DNA from 4 places in the Saccharopolyspora sp. NPDC049357 genome. Region 2 is predicted to be linked to each of the others. Evidence: riboswitches for the same ligand, from Rfam matches in the RefSeq annotation. Region 2 holds a riboswitch; each other region holds the start of a gene.
The links. Region 2 has a riboswitch for cobalamin ahead of metE (5-methyltetrahydropteroyltriglutamate--homocysteine S-methyltransferase). Riboswitches for the same ligand answer to the same signal wherever they lie in the genome.
Positions count from the first base shown of each region.

Region 1: another riboswitch for cobalamin. It lies ahead of AB0J91_RS18890 (nickel transporter); the one in region 2 lies ahead of metE (5-methyltetrahydropteroyltriglutamate--homocysteine S-methyltransferase).
Region 3: another riboswitch for cobalamin. It lies ahead of AB0J91_RS18960 (putative cobaltochelatase); the one in region 2 lies ahead of metE (5-methyltetrahydropteroyltriglutamate--homocysteine S-methyltransferase).
Region 4: another riboswitch for cobalamin. It lies ahead of AB0J91_RS26760 (CbtB-domain containing protein); the one in region 2 lies ahead of metE (5-methyltetrahydropteroyltriglutamate--homocysteine S-methyltransferase).

Region 1 covers NZ_JBFAQJ010000021.1:53,936-58,139, reverse strand. The annotation lists gene AB0J91_RS18905 (DMT family transporter) at 1-521, opposite strand, end outside; gene AB0J91_RS18900 (LysR substrate-binding domain-containing protein) at 614-1,468, shown strand; gene AB0J91_RS18895 (DUF1876 domain-containing protein) at 1,558-1,827, opposite strand; cobalamin riboswitch at 2,011-2,135, shown strand; gene AB0J91_RS18890 (nickel transporter) at 2,215-3,267, shown strand; gene AB0J91_RS18885 (precorrin-8X methylmutase) at 3,283-3,894, shown strand; gene AB0J91_RS18880 (sirohydrochlorin chelatase) at 3,891-4,204, shown strand, end outside.
Region 2 covers NZ_JBFAQJ010000060.1:17,609-21,812, reverse strand. The annotation lists gene metE (5-methyltetrahydropteroyltriglutamate--homocysteine S-methyltransferase) at 1-1,594, opposite strand, end outside; cobalamin riboswitch at 1,724-1,975, opposite strand; gene AB0J91_RS31025 (VOC family protein) at 2,080-2,847, opposite strand; gene AB0J91_RS31020 (helix-turn-helix domain-containing protein) at 2,953-3,960, opposite strand; gene AB0J91_RS31015 (helix-turn-helix transcriptional regulator) at 3,977-4,204, opposite strand, start outside.
Region 3 covers NZ_JBFAQJ010000021.1:70,145-74,348, reverse strand. The annotation lists gene AB0J91_RS18975 (LysE family translocator) at 1-117, opposite strand, end outside; gene AB0J91_RS18970 (serine protease) at 419-1,237, shown strand; gene AB0J91_RS18965 (GNAT family N-acetyltransferase) at 1,317-1,799, shown strand; cobalamin riboswitch at 1,916-2,104, shown strand; gene AB0J91_RS18960 (putative cobaltochelatase) at 2,143-4,170, shown strand.
Region 4 covers NZ_JBFAQJ010000041.1:18,821-23,024, reverse strand. The annotation lists gene AB0J91_RS26770 (MFS transporter) at 1-797, shown strand, start outside; gene AB0J91_RS26765 (CbtA family protein) at 917-1,666, opposite strand; gene AB0J91_RS26760 (CbtB-domain containing protein) at 1,678-1,872, opposite strand; cobalamin riboswitch at 1,899-2,072, opposite strand; gene AB0J91_RS26755 (hypothetical protein) at 2,163-2,849, shown strand; gene chrA (chromate efflux transporter) at 2,862-4,204, opposite strand, start outside.

The DNA of each region.
Region 1 (4,204 bases), on a different contig from region 2:
TAGCGCTGCTGGTAGAGACCGCCCGCAGAGAAGCCCAGCAGCCCGATCAGCGTGAGCAGGATCGCGGGGTTCCACTCGCCCTCGGCCGCGACCTGCCCGCCCAGGGTGACCAGCACCGCCAGCACGCCGAGCGCGAGGCCGAGGAGCCGCCACCGGCTCAGCCGCTCCCGCAGCAGCACTGCCGCCAGCGCGGCCGTGAGCACCGGGTTCATCGAGATCACCAGGGCCGTCACCGAGGCGTGCACCCCGGCGGCCATGCCGCCGTAGCACCCGCCGAACTGCATCGCGTGCGTCAGCAGACCGGCCGCGGCGCTGTGCCCGAGGCCGCCGCCGGTCGGCCAGACGGCCCGGCGCACCAGCGCGATCGCCGTGAGCACCGTCGCCGCCAGCGTCAGGCGCACGGCGGTCAGCAGGAACGGCGGGGCGGCGGCCACGCCCAGAGCTCCGGTCGGGTAACCGCTGGCCCAGAAGAAGACGATCGGTGCGGCGAGCGAGAGCGGGATCGACCGCGAGGTGTGCATGTCCACGAGCGTTCCGGTGCGGCTCCGCCGTGTCCAACAACGATAAGCAATCGCGATCGATCGCAGTTCCTGATCGGTCTAAGCTGGACGGCATGAGTGCGGTGCTCGACGTCGTCGCGCTGCGCAGCCTGGTGGCCGTCGCCGAGTGCGGCGGGTTCCACCGGGCCGCGGCGGCGCTGTACCTGACGCAGTCCGCGATCAGCCAGCACCTGCGCAAGCTCGAACGCGCGCTGGACCGCAAGCTGGTGGTCCGCGAAGGCAGGCACGCCCGGTTCACCGCCGACGGCGAGCTGCTGCTGGCCGAGGCCCGCCGCATCCTCGACGTTCACGACGAGGCGGTGCGCAGGCTCGGCGCCGAAGGTCGAGGCACGCTGGTGTTCGGCTCCACCGAGCACGCCGCCGACCGCTTCCTGCCCGAGCTGGCTTCCGGGATGCGCACGGCGTTCCCGGACCGCGAGATCCGCTTCCGGCTGGACCGCACGGCCCGGCTCGCCGACTCGGTCGACCGCGGCAGCATCGACCTCGCTCTGCTCATCGACGACACCGTCTGCTCCCGCAGCATCGACGCAGGTCGTTTCCGGCTGGAGTGGTTCTCCGCTCCGGACTGGCAGCCGCCGCCCGAGGACCGGCCGCTGCCGATGGTCGTGTTCGACCAGCCCTGCACCCTGCGCAGACACGCGATCGAGGCGATGGACGCGCTCGGCAGGGGGCCGGATCTGGTCTGCGAAGCGGCCGACCTCTCCGGCGTGCTCGCCGCGGCACGCGCGGGTCTGGGCGTGACGCTCCTGCCCTCGACCAAGACCCGGCCGGTCGGGCTGGTCGAGCGCCGCGACCTGCCGCGCCTGGACCCCGTCCAACTCCGGGTGCGCGCCAAGCCGGGCCTGCCCGTGGACGTCGCCGAAGTCGCCGCGAACGTCGTCCGCGACGTCCTCGCCGAGGTCGCGTGAGCAGACCGCGGTGAAGGCCAGTGCGCCGGTCCGGAAGCCGAGTGCCTCCGATCAGCTCGATCTCCCCGCCGACGGTTCTGGAGAGCTGGTCAGGCGGGCAGGTGGACGCGCCTGCGGAGTCGGTCTCCGATGTCGTTGGAGGCGTTGTCCAGGAGCTTGTGGGCGAGTTCGAAGAGGGCTCGCGCGATGGCGATCTCGTCGCCGATCTGCGGTACCTCGGGGTCGTCGGGGTGCCTGCGGGCCGTGCCGTGACCGTGCAGCGCCTGCCCGGCGGGAGTGGTGAATCCGACATCCGCGGTCGTCTTCGCCCCTGCCTCCACGACCTGCAGGTTCAGCGTGATCGAGTGCGTCTCGTTCATGGTGGCCTCCTTGACGCAGCATCGAGCCGGAGCAATGGGCTCACCCGACCGTGTACCCCTGTTTGAGCCAGTTGAAAGCGGTATCGACCGACGGGAGCAGCGCGCAGATCACGCAACGTGATCGATTTCACCAGGTTTGACCTCGGACCGTAGATCAGGCAAGGATGACCGTCGCCGACAGTGCAGGAACCCGGTGCGAGTCCGGGACGGTCCCGCCACTGTGACCGGGGAGTGGTCCCCACCCATCGCCACGGCTGTCACCAGCTGGAAGGCGGGGGAACCACGCCGATCCGGGAGTCAGGACACTGCGCGCCGGCCCCGCGCCGCGAACCCGCGGCGCGCGGCCACCGAACCCCGGGCGGGAGAACCCAGGAGGTCGGATATCCCATGAGTCGGGATGCCGAAGTGAGCCGGCACACCACCGGCTGGGGCGCGCGCGAGCGCCGGAAGTCAGCGGTCCTGCTGGCCGCCATCGGAGCACTGCACCTCGCGGGCTGGGGTGCCTACCTGCTGCACGAGCAGGCGTTCAGCACCGCCGGTGGCCTCGCCGCCGCCGGCACCACCGCCTACCTGCTCGGCCTGCGGCACGGCTTCGACGCCGACCACGTCGCCGTCATCGACGACGCCACCCGGCTGCTGATGCAGCGCGGCAGGCGTCCGGTGTCCACCGGCATGTGGTTCGCCCTCGGCCACGCCAGCGTCGTGATGCTGCTGGCCTGCGCGGTCGCCTTCATCGCCGGACCCGCCGCCCAGCAGTGGGCCGAGCAGACCGGCGTGCGCATGGCCACCGCCGTCGACCTGATCGTGGTCGCCGTGCTGACCGCCCTCGTCGTGCTCAACGCGCTCGTGCTGCGCGACGCGTGGCGGCTGCTGCGCCGCGCCCGGAGCGGCGCCATCGACGAAACCGAGGTCGAGATCGTCCTCGGACGCCGCGGTCTGCTCGCACGACTGCTGCGCGGCCGGATGCAGGGCGTGGCCCGGTCCTGGCACCTGTTCGGCATCGGCCTGCTGTTCGGCCTCGGCATGCAGACCGCCACCGAGATCACCGTCCTGGCGATGGTCACCCCGGGCGCGAACCTGTCGGCCATCGCCGTGCTGAGCCTGCCGCTGCTGTTCGCCGCCGGCATGTGCACTGTGGACAGCGTGGACGGAATGCTGATGTCCCGCGCCTACACCTGGTCCCTGGCCCGACCGCTGCGGCGGCTGTGGGTCAACGTCACCACCACCGCGCTGACCGTGGGGCTCGCCGCGCTGGTCGCCTTCGTCGTGCTCTGCGGGGTCCTGGCCGAATCGGGCCTGGACTTCCTCGACGGGGTCGCCGCGATCGGTGACCAGTTCGAGCTGCTCGGATACGTGACCCTGGGCCTGTTCCTGCTGGTCTGGGGCGGTGCGGCGGCGTGGTGGCGGTTCGCCGCTCGGAAAAGCGCGGAAATCGCATAGGAAACAGGAACGACCATGAGGCGCACAGTCCACCCGATCGAGACCGAGTCCTACCGGATCATGCGGTCACGAGCCGACTTCGACCGGTTCGAACCGCTGACCCGGGCGGTCGTCGAACGCGTCGTGCACACCACCGCCGACCCCAGCTGGACCGGCGAGGTCGTCGCGGACGAACCCGCGCTGCGGCAAGGCCGCGACGCGCTGCTCGCCGGGGCACCGCTGATCACCGACGTGCGCATGGTCGCCTCCGGCATCACCGCCCGCGAGGTCCGCATCGGCCTGGACTTCCCCGGGGTCACCGACCTCGCCGCCTCCGAAGAGCTCACCCGCTCCGCGGCCGGGATGCGGCTCGCGGCGGCCGAACACCCGCGCGGTGCGGTGTGGGCCGTCGGCAACGCCCCCACCGCGCTCCTCGAACTGCTCCGGCTCGCCGAGAACGGCGAACTGGAACCGGCGCTGATCGTCGGAGTCCCGGTCGGCTTCGTCGGCGCCGTGGACAGCAAGGCCGCACTGCGGCGCAGCGGCCTACCGGCCGTGAGCACCCTGACCGAACGTGGTGGCGCGGCGATCGCCGCCGCCGCCATCAACGCCCTGCTCTACTGGGCAGAACCTGGAGGTAACCGGTGACCGAACCGCTGCTGGTCGTGGGCCACGGCACGGTGGACGAACAAGGCGTCGCGCAGTTCCACGCCTTCCTCGAACGGCTCAAGGCCCGGATGTCGGCAGCCGGTGTCGACAGCTCGGGCGGGTTCATCGAGCTGTCCGCCCCCGCGGTCACCGAAGCCTGGACCGAACTCACCGACAAGGGCCACCGCCGGATGGCCGCGGTGCCGCTGGTGCTGGTCGCCGCCGGGCACGGCAAGGGCGACATCCCCGCCGCTCTCGAACGCGAGGTCCGCCGCCACCCGGGCACGTCCTTCGTCTTCGGGCGCCCGCT
Region 2 (4,204 bases):
GCCGCACGTCGCCGAACAGGATCGGTGGCCGCACGCACCGGGAGCCGTAGGACTGCACCCACCCGTTGTCGGTGGCGGCGAAACCGTCGAGCTGCTCGGCGAAGTACTGCACCATGTCGTTGCGCTCGGGCTCGCCGTGCACCAGCACGTCCAGGCCGATGTCCTCCTGCAGCGCGATGACGCGTTCGACCTCGTCGCGCATCCGCTGCCGGTAGGTGGCCGCGTCGATGCGCCCGGCGCGCAGCGCGGCCCGCGCCTTGCGGACGTCGGTCGTCTGCGGGAACGATCCGATCGTGGTGGTCGGCAGCGGCGGCAGGCGAAGCGACTTCTGCTGCGCTTCTGCCCGTTTCGCGTAATCGGTGCGCCGGGAGTCCTGCGGGCGCAGCGCGTCGAGTCGCGCGCGAACGCGGTTGTCGCGCACCCGCTCCGCCCGGGCCCGGTCGGCCACCGCCGCTCGCGCCTCGACGAGCTCGCTCTCGACGACGTCGCGGCCTTCGCGCAGCGCCCGCCCGAGGGTGACGACCTCGCGGACCTTCTGCGCCGCGAAGGACAGCCACGGCTTGACCTGCGGATCGAGCGTGGTCTCCGCGTCGACGTCGTAGGGCACGTGCAGCAGCGAGCAGGACGTGCCGATGCCCACCTCGCCGGCCGAGCCGAGCAGCGTCGCCGCCGCGGTCATGCACCGGTCGAGGTCGGCGCGCCAGATGTTGCGGCCGTCGATCACCCCCGCGACCAGAGTCTTGTCGCGCAACCCGGGCGTGGCGGCAACTCGGTCCTGAGCGGACGGATCGGTGACCAGGTCCAGCGCGATGCCCTCGATCGGCGCGGCGGCGAGCACGCCGAGCGCGTCACCGGGATCGCCGAAGTAGCAGGCGGTGAGGATCGCGGGGCGTTCGGCGAGGTCGCCTAGGCGCCGGTAGGTGTTGCGCAACGCGTCGAGCTCCTGCGGCGTGCGGTCGGCGGCCAGCGCGGGCTCGTCGAGCTGCACCCACTGCGCACCGGCCCGGTGGAGTTCGCCGAGCAGCTGCTCGTAGGCGTCGGTGAGTTCGGCGAGCTTGTCCAGCGGGTCGAAGTCCTCTTCGGACGGTTTGGACAGCAGCAGGAACGTCAGCGGCCCCACCAGCACCGGCCGGGTCTCCACCCCGAGCTTGCGCGCCTCCCGGAACTGCTCGACAGCGGTGCGGTCGGTGAGCGAGAAGCTCGTGTCCGGGCCGATTTCGGGGACCAGGTAGTGGTAGTTGGTGTCGAACCACTTCGTCATCTCCAGCGGGGGCACGGCCTCGGTGCCGCGCGCCATCGCGAAGTAGGTGTCCAACGCGCCGAGGCCCAGCTCGGCGTAGCGGCGCGGGACGGCGCCGAAGGCGACGGCGGTGTCCAGGACGTGGTCGTAGTAGGAGAACGTGTTGCCCGGCACCGAGTCGAGGCCTGCTTCGGCCAGACCTCGCCAGGTGTCCTCCCGCAGCCGACGCGCGACCTCCCGCAGGTCCGCCTCGCCGCTGCGGCCCGCCCAGTAGGACTCCAGGGCGCGCTTGAGCTCCCGGTTCGGGCCGATCCGGGGATGTCCGAGTACGGTGGATCCGATCTTGCTGGTCAACGCTCTCTCCTCGCGAGCTCGACGTGGTCGGTCGAGGACTTCGCGGCAGGCACGCGCCGACCAGCGGACGCACGTCGCCCGCTGATCGTCCGCCAGGTCCTCCCGCGAGACCTCGGACCAGCGCGCACCGTCGGTGCGCGCGCCGGTGGCAGGTCTTCGGACTCGCGGGCAGCCGGCCTCGGGGAGGTCCCGGTGGAACCTCGCGCATCAAGACCGGACCTACTGGCCGTCGCTTCCCGGACGCGTGACGCCCAGTGCTCATGACGGCGGTCGTTCCCGCTCACCGCTGCGGGGCAGTCCCGGATTCGCACCGGGTTCCCTCTTGCCTCGTCCGATCGCGCTCACCGCTCGACCGGACGAACCACCAGCACCCTCAGGCTAACCATCCACGGGCACGAGACAACCCCGCGCGGCGTCCGGCCGGGTCCCCATCACGGCTCTGAGCTCGTGTTCGACACCCGGAGGAGATCCCGATCACGGAGCGGTCAGCCGGCCTTGGCGGAACCGATGGTGAAGGGCGTGCCGAACGGGTCCTTGACCTCGGCGATGCGGCCGTAGGCCATGTCGTAGGGGGGCTGGACAACGCCGCCCGCGTCGGTGGCTCGTCGTGCGGTGGCGTCGGTGTCCTCGACCATGAACAGCGTGCCCCAGGACGAAGCGGTGGCGGACGGGTCGCCGAGGATGCCGCCGATCTCGTGGCCGTCGGGTCGGCGCAGGAACGTGAAGTCACCTTCGCCGAGGTGCCCCTCGCTGTCCAGGCTGAAGCCGAAGACCTTCGGGTAGAACTCCCGCGCCGGACCCGGGTCCGGGGTGACGAGATCGTTGCGCAGCAAGGTGTTCGGCTCGTTGACGAGGCGGGATCCGATGTGCTTGTTGCCGTGCCAGAGCCCGAACTGCCCGCCTACCGGGTCCTTGAGGATCGCCATCCGCCCCTTGTCCATCACGTCCATGGGCGGGGTGATCACCTGGCCGTCGGCGGCCTCCGCCTTGGACACGGTGCCGGCGACGTCATCGGTGGCGAAGTAGACGTTCCACCAGAACTCGGTCGCCTCGAGGTCGTGGTTGGGCATGAGCGCGGCGACTTCCCTGCCCCGGACCAGGCACATCGTGTAGCGGCCCATCTCCTCGGGCCCCACGTCGAACTCCCACCCGAAAACGGCGCCGTAGAAGTCCATCGCACGATTGAGATCGGGGATCCCCAGATCGATCCACGCGGGCGTCCCGTTGGGCTGCACCGCATCCACTTCCGCCATGACTCCTCCTCAGCTGCCGGGGAACTGCCACGACGGTAACCAGCGGCCCTGACAAATCGCCCACCGAAGCACGGGAGAGTGTCACCCCGGTGCACAGAGGAATTCTCAGGTTTTGATGGGGGACCAGGCTCGCAGCCACGTGTCGGGGTTGCTGAGGTCCGGGGTGGCGGTCGCGTTGCGCACGACCGGAACGCGCATCAGCATCCCGAAGTTGTCCGGATCGGCGATCCGGTGCTCGAGGCGCTCGTGGTTGCGCTCGCGCAGCTCGGGGTCGGTGAGGCAGCGGACCGCGCCGAACCCGCCCCGGGTGAACACACCGCTGCACAAGGTCAGGCTGCGCCGCACGTTGTAGGGGTTGGGGAAGCGCGCCAGCATGCCCACGTCCTCGATCAGCCGGTCGTCGTGCAACGTCGGCCGGTACTGCCGGGATTCCTCGGCGACCTCGAAGACCTCCCCGTGCCCGAGGTCGTCGACCTCGACCTGGCGCACCGGCAGCCCGAAGCGCACCTGACGCCGCATCGGGTTCATCGCCGGACTTCCCAGCAGCACCAGGTGCGCCTGCAGGTCGTGCGGGTCGATGCGGCGGGCGATGTCGAACCGCACGTCCGACGCGGGGTTCAGCGCGCGGACGTGCCCGTAGAGCTCGATCAACGAGTCACCGTCGGCGTAGGAGGACATCCCGATGTAGTTGCGCCGCTCGGGCGAAGCCAGCGGCGAGAGGTTCCGGGCGGGAACGCGCCCGGTGAGGATGCGCACCGGGCCGCCGTCGGGGAACCGCCAGAAGTCCGAGAACCCCTGCGCCGACGTGGACTCCTCCGCGTGGGACCGCAGCGCGTCCAGCTCCTCCTTGAGCTTCGCGCGGAGCCGGCGCTCCTGTTCGGTGAGCGAGGCCGGTGAGGGGAGTTTCCCGTTCCTCGCCGGGTTCTCGGCCGCGAAGAAGGTCGCGTAGTCGCCGAGCCGGGGCGGCGGCGGCACCTTCACCCCGCCTTCCCACTGCGAGACGCTGGAGACCGCCACGCCGAGGACCCGCGCCAACTTCCCCTGGGTCAGGCCGTGCCCCTGGCGCAGTTGCCGCAGCCGTGCGCCGAGACCGGACCGCTGCGCACTCACCATCGCCGCCTCCTCGTGATCAGGTCTTCGGTCGCCACTCGTAGAGCCGGTTCGCCGGGTTCTGCAGGTCGGGTGTGCCGGTCACGTGCCGCATCACCGGAACCCGCATCAGCACCCCGAAGCGGTCGAGGTCCTCGACCTCGTCGTGGAGGTAGGCGAGGTTGCGGTCCTTGGCCTGCGGATCGGTCAGGCAGCGCACCGCGCCGAACCCTCCCCTGGTGAACACGCCGCTGCAGAAGGTCAGCGT
Region 3 (4,204 bases), on a different contig from region 2:
CTTGCGGCCGTGGTTCAGCGATGTGCGCAGCAGCAGGAAGACGTCCACTCCCGGTGTGATGATCACGACCGCGCTCGCCAGCAGGAAGGCGGGCAGCGGCGTCGGGTCCAGGAGCACGGCGAATTCCTCTCCTCTTCGCGGGCAGCACGGGCTGCCGCATCGCTTGATCAGGTTCTTCTCGTCATCCGGTCAGGTGAGATCGGCCGATGCCGGTGGTGGAGGTGCCCCGGTTCCGCGATGCCCTGGGATGGAGGCGCGACTGTCAACGGCGACATTCGCGAAAGGATTTGCTTCCAGGATCAAGTTTAACGAAATATTTTCCTGCCAATCTGTGAGTTGCGACTCGTGATGTTTCGGTGTGCGGGTGAATACGGTGTGTCCGCTCCGCCGATGACCGCGACAGCTGGAGGCACCGACTTTGGGCCGCGACGAACAGGGACCCGCTGACAAGACCCGTGCGCTGCGCGCGCTCGCCATCGCCGGAGCGGTCACCGCTCTGGCGGGCGCGAACCCCGCCGCCCACGCGGACCCGGCGATCACCGGGGACGACCAGCCGCAATCCCGGATCCTCGGCGGCTCGGGCGCCACCACGAACGACGCGCCCTGGGTGGTCGCGCTGACCGACCGGTACGGCAACCAGTTCTGCGGCGGCACCCTGATCCGCGCGGGCGAGGTCGTCACCGCGGCGCACTGCGCGCACGATCCGCTCACAGGGGCCGAACGCTCGCCCGAGGACGTCCGCGTGGTCGCCGGGCGCACGGACCTGCGCAGCTCGCAGGGCAGCGAAGCCGAGGTGGACGACGTGTGGGTGCACCCGGGCTACGAGGACTTCACCACCGGCGACGACCTCGCCGTGCTCAAGCTCAACGCTCCGCTGCCGCAGCGCCCGCTGCCCGTGGTCGCGCCCGGTGAGACCGCGCCGTACGAGCCGGGCGCCATGGCCCGCGTCTACGGATGGGGCCGGACCAGCGAGAACGGTCCCAACTCGGACAGCTTGCGCTCCGTCGAGGTGCCCGTCGCCGCCGACGACGCCTGCCGCTCGGCCTACCCGAACTACGACCCGCGCAGCATGTTCTGCGCCGGGTACCCCGAAGGCGGGCGCGACGCCTGCGCGGGCGACTCCGGCGGGCCGATCGTCGCCGGCGGACGGCTCATCGGCGTGGTGTCCTACGGCACCGGCTGCGGTCGTCCCGGCACGCCCGGTGTCTACACCAGGCTGTCGAACTACCCGTTGTGAGCGGTCGGCGAGTGGTCTGCACAACTCCCGCCGCTGGCGAGTGCGGGAAACCGGGAAGTCCTGTGATATCCAGGTAAGGGTGACCCTTCAGCCGCTCGCGACCGCCGTGCAACGCGCCTACACCGCAGACCTCGACGCCTCCGACTTCTACCGGATGCTGCGGCTGCGGGTCGACGTCTTCGTCGTCGAGCAGGAATGCCCCTACCCCGAACTCGACGGGCGCGACCTGGAGGACTCCACCCGCCACTTCTGGGTCGACTCCGCCGACGACTACGTGCTCGGCTACCTGCGGCTGCTGGAAGACCCCGACGGCACCTACCGCATCGGCCGCGTCTGCACCGCCAAGAGCGCCCGCGGCTTGGGCATCGGCCGGAAGCTGATGCGCGCCGCCGTCGCCGAGGTGCAGAACTCGCCCGCCGTGCTGTCCGCCCAGACCTACGCCAAGGACTTCTACGCCTCCTTCGGCTTCGTGGCGACCGGGGAGGAATACCTCGAAGACGGCATCCCGCACGTCGACATGCGACGCGAACCCCGCCGCGCGGGGATCACCGCCGCTCGCTGAGGCGCCTTCGGGGATGCGGCGGAGCCGGTCGGTTTCCGCCACCCGCACCGCCGAGCAGAGCAACCACCACCACTCCGAACTGTGAGTTGCGGCGCCGGAAGGTTGGGCGCTTGATCGACGTCTGGGACGATGTCGGTGAATCCGTTTGCAAGGGGTGTTGGCAGGAAGCCGGTGCGAGTCCGGCACGGTCGGCGCCACTGTGACCGGGGAGCGGACCTCCCGCGCGAGCCACCGGGGTGACCTGGGAAGGCCGGAGGGACGTGACGATCCGGGAGTCAGGACACTGCGGCCCCTTGTTCCCGACAGCGGGGCGTCCGCACCCCGAGGAAGGAACCACACCGGCATGTCCGCTGCCCCTCGCTTCCCCTTCTCCGCCGTGGTCGGCCACGACGATCTGCGGCTCGCGCTGCTGCTCAACGCGGTGCACCCGCGCATCGGCGGTGTTCTGGTGCGCGGTGAGAAGGGCACGGCCAAGTCGACCGTGGTGCGCGCCCTCGCCTCGCTGCTGCCGTCGTTGGACGTCGTCGACGACTGCCGCTTCGGCTGCGACCCCGCCGCGCCCGACCCGCAGTGCCCCGACGCGCCGCACGGCGCCACCGCCACCCGGCGGCCCGCGCAGCTCGTCGAACTGCCCGTCGGCGCCACCGAAGACCGGCTCATCGGCTCGCTCGACCTCGAACGCGCGCTGACCGAAGGCGTCCGCGCCTTCCAACCCGGCCTGCTCGCCGGAGCGCACCGCGGCGTGCTCTACGTCGACGAGGTCAACCTGCTGCACGACCACCTCGTGGACCTGCTGCTCGACGCCGCCGCCATGGGCCGCGCCCACGTCGAGCGCGACGGCGTGTCCGTCTCGCACGCCTCGTCGTTCCTGCTGGTCGGCACCATGAACCCGGAGGAAGGTGAACTCCGGCCGCAGCTGCTCGACCGCTTCGGGCTCACCGTGCAGGTCGCCGCCTCCCGCGAGGTCGGCACCCGCACGGAGGTCGTCCGCCGCCGGCTCGCCTTCGAATCCGACCCCGCCGGGTTCGCCGCCCAGTGGGCCGAGGCGGACGCCGAACTCGCCGAGCACATCCGCGCCGCCCGCGCCCGCGTCGAGAACGTCGTGCTGCCCGACTCCGAACTGCGCCGGATCTCCGCGCTGTGCGCGGCCTTCGACGTCGACGGCATGCGCGCCGACCTGGTGCTGGCGCGCACCGCCATCGCCCACGCCGCCTGGCGCGGCGCCGACGCCGTCAGCGAGGAGGACGTGGAAGCCGCAGCCCGCCTGGCCCTGCCGCACCGGCGCCGTCGCGACCCGTTCGACGAACCCGGCATGGCCGAGGACCAGCTGCAGCAAGCCCTCTCCGACGCCGCCGAGCAGGCCGACGACCAGCCGCCGGAAGATCCCGACGACGACCCCGACGGAGGACCCGACGGCGGTCCCGGTGGAGGCGGCGAACCCCAGGACGAGCCCACCGGACCCACCGGCGGCGGAGGCGGCGAGGAGCAGGACCAGCAGCCCGGTGGCGGTGACTCCGAACGCGCCCCCGTCGGCGCCGGGCAGTCGTTCCGCGCCCGGTTGCTGGAAGTGCCCGGACTCGGCGAAGGCGCACCCGGCCGCCGGTCCCGCGCGCGCTCCCGCAGCGGGCGCACCACCCGCGCCACCACCGCCGGCGGCCACGGCCTGCACGTGACCGCCACCCTCGCCGCGGCCGCGCCCCACCAAGCCGCGCGCGGACGCAGCGGGCCCGGCCTCGTCCTGCGCTCCGACGACGTCCGCCGATCCCTGCGCGAAGGCCGTGAGGGCAACCTCGTGCTCTTCGCCGTCGACGCCTCCGGCTCGATGGCCGCCCGCGACCGGATGACCGCCGTCAGCGGCGCCGTCCTGTCCCTGCTGCGCGACGCCTACCAGCGGCGCGACAAGGTCGGCGTGATCACCTTCCGCGGCGACAAGGCCGAAGTCGCCCTGCCGCCCACCTCCTCGGTCGACGTCGCCGCCGCCCGCCTCCGCCGGATGCGCACCGGCGGGCGCACCCCGCTCGCCGACGGACTGCTGCGCACCAAGCACCTCATCCAGACCGAGAGCACCCGCGACCCGCAGCGCCGACCGCTCGTCGTGCTGCTCACCGACGGCAAGGCCACCGTCGGCGTCCAAGGCGCCACCGGAAGCAAGCAGGCCGTCGACGACGCCCTGCGCGCGGCACGCGTGCTCGCCGATACCGGAACCGCCTCCGTGGTCGTCGACTGCGAGAACGGTCCCGTCAAGCTCGGACTGGCGAACCAGGTGGCCACAGCCTTGGGCGGACCCAGCCTGCGGCTCGAAGAGCTCTCCGCCGAACACGTCGCCGGAGTCGTGCGCGCCGTCAGCGGTGACAGCGGGTTGGCGGCTTAGTCTCGTTTTGGTTACGAGATTCAACCCTGTGAGT
Region 4 (4,204 bases), on a different contig from region 2:
GAACCCTGCTCGCCCTGATCGTCATCGCCGTGCTGCTGCCCGAGTCGATCGCCTTCCTCGAGCAGCGCCGTCCCCGCGGCGCCCTGGAGCGCATCAACCGAACCCTGGCGCGAATGGGGATGGACTCCACCAGCACGCACGACCTCGACCGGGCGAGCTCGGCTCGCAAGGACGCCGAGCAGGCCGGTTCGGGCTGGTTGAAGCAGCTGCTCGCCCCCACGATCCTGCTCTGGATCATCTTCATCACCATCATGTTCGGCTTCTACTTCGTGAACAGCTGGACCCCAACGCTTCTCGCCGAGGAGGGGCTTTCGAAGAGCGCTGCGGTCACCGCCGGGATGGCGATCTCGATCGGCGGCACCGTCGGCTCAGTGCTCTACGGCCTGGCCGCCCGGGTGCGCCCGCCGCGGGTCGTGCTGATCGGGTTCTCCCTGCTGTCGGCCGCGATGATGGTCGTGTTCATCCTGAGCACCTCGATCCTGTGGCTCGGGTTCGGGATCGGCGTCATCGTCGGCGCGCTGATCAACGGCTGCATCGCCGGTGCGTACACCGTCGGGCCACCGCTGTACCCGTCCAACCTCCGCAGCGTCGGCATGGGCTGGGCGCTGGGCATGGGCCGGATCGGCGCCATCCTCTCCCCGACCATCGCGGGGCTGCTCAAGGACGCGGGCGCCTCGGCGACCCAGCTCTACGTCGGCGCCGCCGCAGTCGTCGCGCTCTGCGCGGTCGCCCTGGTCGCAGTGCGCAAGCACGACCCGGAATCCACCCCGGCGGCCGAGGAACCGGCCACGGCCTGAGGAATCCTGACCTGGTCCGCCGCGAAGTTCGTGCCCCACACGAGATCGGGTGTGGGGCACGAACTTCGTCGCGTCGGCCGGGGGAAGCCGACGTCGCCCTCGACGTCGCCGCGGCAGATCTACCGCTGGGCGGCCAACGCCTCCGTTGCGGCTGCGCTGCGGCTGGACTCGTTGAGCAGGCCGAAGGAGAAGCCGAGCACCGCCCACATGCCCGCGAGCTCGGCGAGCGAGGCGAGCCGGAACTGCCACAACAACGCGGCGGGAACGTCGGCCGGTATCGGATCGGGGTTCGCCGGCCAGGCCCACAGCGCAACGCCGGCGAGCACCGCTGTCGCTGCCGCGGTGGCGGTGGTGGACCGGCTCGGGTTCCACCCGCGGGCCCGCAGGTAGCCGTGCAGGTGGTGGGCCGCGAGCACGATCAGGACGCCTGCGGCGATGAACGAGAAGTACGACAGCGTCCGGCCCGACACCGACTCGGTTTCACCGACGCCGGGCGGATTCGCCGGGTACTTCAACGCGGGCAGCAGCGACACCGCGAAGAATCCCACCGCGGTCAGCTGGAGGCTGCGCCCGAAGTCGGTGCGCGCGGTCATCCGATGACGGACGCTGGCGAACACGACCGCGAAGATCACGCCGATGGCCACCCCCACCAGGACGGCGGCGACCATGCCGCCGACCACCTGGACGGGCCGGGAGAACATCTCCTCGTGCGCGTGCTCACCCGAGGCGTGCGAGCGAGCTTCCTCGATCCCGAGCGATGCCTGCAGCGGGGCTTGCACCAGCAGCAACGAGAACAGCGCTGCGGTCAGACCGGCGAACGCTCCGGCGAGCAGACCGCGCCGGAGGACAGCGTTGAACGGCGAGCTCATCACGCCCCCGCTCAGTGGCACGGAACGCCGAGGGCGTGCCTGCCGTCGTGGGTGAACTCGTGCACGACATCGGCGGCCTGCGCGAGCAGGAGGCCGTTGTCCTGCAGCACGACGTACAAGGCCACCAGGGCGAACGCGGCGAGCGCCCAAGCCCAGGCAGGAACGTGGATCCGCGGTGCGGCAGCGGACAGAGCAGGAGCGGTCATGTCGAATCCTCTTTCCATCTCTCGTGGAACTCGGTGCGTGCCGCAGCCGGTCTCCTGGCTTCCGGATCGACGCTTCCCCTGGCCTTCCCAGTCACCTGCCGGTGTCCAGTGGCGCTGTCAGGGTCGCTCCCCGGTCACAGTGGCGAGGACCACGCCGGATTTCCACCGGCTTCCCGTGCACTGCGGCATCCGGAACGGTAGAGGGAGATCCGCGCGGGCACAACAGCCGATCAAGCGACGAACGTCACCGCGCGCCTTGCGCACGACCGTTGTTCAGGTGCAATGACTTCGTGGACGATTCGACCGCTCGCCTGCTGGACCGATGCACCCGATCCCTCGCTCGCGCACCCGAGCATCCCGGAAAGCTCGTGCCGTGGGCGGAGTTCTGCCGTCCGCTTTCAGGCCTGCTCTCCTGCAACGTGCGGGAATGGCAACGGCTGGGCGGTTTTCAACACCACCGGGCCGCAACCGTTCTCGTCGCCTTCCGCGCGTCCTGGCTCGCGTTGTGCGCGACGGTTCCTGAACGCCACCTGGGTTTGCCCATCCCCTCGCTGGCCACCGCACGAGCCGCGGTCGACGACCGGGGGATGCTGCGGGGCCTCGTCCTCGATCCCCAGAACACCGAACACGCCTGGTGGGCCACCGTTTCCGGTTTCCTCTCACCCCTCACCGAAGGACTGGCCTCCCTGGGCGGCCCACCACCCGACAGCGACCAGTACTGGGGCAACGCCGTCGGCTTGATCGGTGAAGTGCTCCGGCGCATGGCCATCGACGGAGCCGGCGGGAACGTCTTCGACACCGCCGTCGAACTGCGCAACGCCACCGGACGCGACGACCTGCTCGACCTCAGCAACACACCACGCGGTCTGCGCTCCCGGCGCCGAACCTGCTGCCAGCTGTGGCGCGCCAACGCCGGCTGCTGCACCGAGTGCGTGCTCCACAACGCACCCCGATCCAGGCGGACCCAACGCGGGTGAGCCTCGAACCGATCAGGAGACCGGGAGCCCGACGAGGGCGGCTGCGGCGCCGAGTCCAGCGCAGATCGCCAGCACCCTCAGCATCGGCCAGCGCAGGGCGAACACGAGCACGAGGGCGATCGCGGTGATGGCGGCTGCGACAGGCCGGATGCCGGCCAGATCGGGCAGGTTCAGCGACAGGGGCCCGAGCTGCTGGAGATGCGTGCTGGCGAACAGGGTGTGGCCCGCGAAGTACAGGGCGAGGTTGGCGATCACACCGACCACAGCGGCGGTGATCCCGGTCAGCGCGGCCGACAGCGCGTGGTTGTGGCGGAGGCGTTCGACGTGCGGGGCGCCCAGCAGGATGAACAGGAAGCACGGCACGAACGTCACCCACGTCGTCAGCAGCGCACCCAGCACGGCGGCGACCCACGGGTCGAGCGTCCCTGGATTGTTGTACGCGCCGAGGAAGGCGACGAACTGCACCACCATGATCAGCGGCCCCGGAGTCGTCTCGGCCAACGCCAGGCCGCGCACCATGTCCGAGGCCGACAGCCACCCGTAGACCTCCACGGCGCGCTGCGCGACGAAGGCCAGAACGGCGTAGGCGCCACCGAAGGTGACCAGTGCCGTTCCGGAGAAGAACACCCCCTGCGTGGTGAACACGCTGCCCGCACCGGTGAACAGGGCGACCGCTGCGACCGGCAGCCCCCAGGCGATCAGCCCGACCGCCAGGATCTGCAGCCCGCGGCGCAGCGAGGGCGTCTCGTGGTGCAAAGCGCCATCGGAGATCAACGGTGCCGTGCCGTCAGCGGCACCGTCGCTCTCGGCGCGGTTCATGATGTGCGGGGCGAACCGGGCCAGCAGCCAGCCGGTCAGACCGGCGGCGGCGATGACGATCGGGAAGGCGATGCCGAACACGGCGATGGCCACGAACGCCCCGACGGCCAGCGCGATGAGCGCGGGATGGCCCAGCGCCCGCCGACCCACTCGGACCACGGCCTGGGCGACGATGGCCACCACCGCCGGTGCCAGGCCGGCGAAGATCGCGGTGACCGCGGTCGTGTCACCGAAGGCCACGTAGATCGCCGACAACCCGAGCAACGCGACCACACCGGGAAGCACGAACAGGACCCCGGCGACCAGGCCACCGCGCAGACCGTTGAGCAACCATCCGATGTAGATGGCCAGCTGCTGAGCTTCTGGACCGGGCAGCAACATGCAGTAGTTCAGCGCGTGCAGGAACCGCCGCTGACCGATCCAGCGCTTCTGCTCCACCAAGGTCCGCTGCATCACCGCGATCTGCCCAGCAGGCCCACCGAAGGTCTGCAACGAGATCCCGAACCACGTGCGCACCGCCTGCCGGAACGGCACCA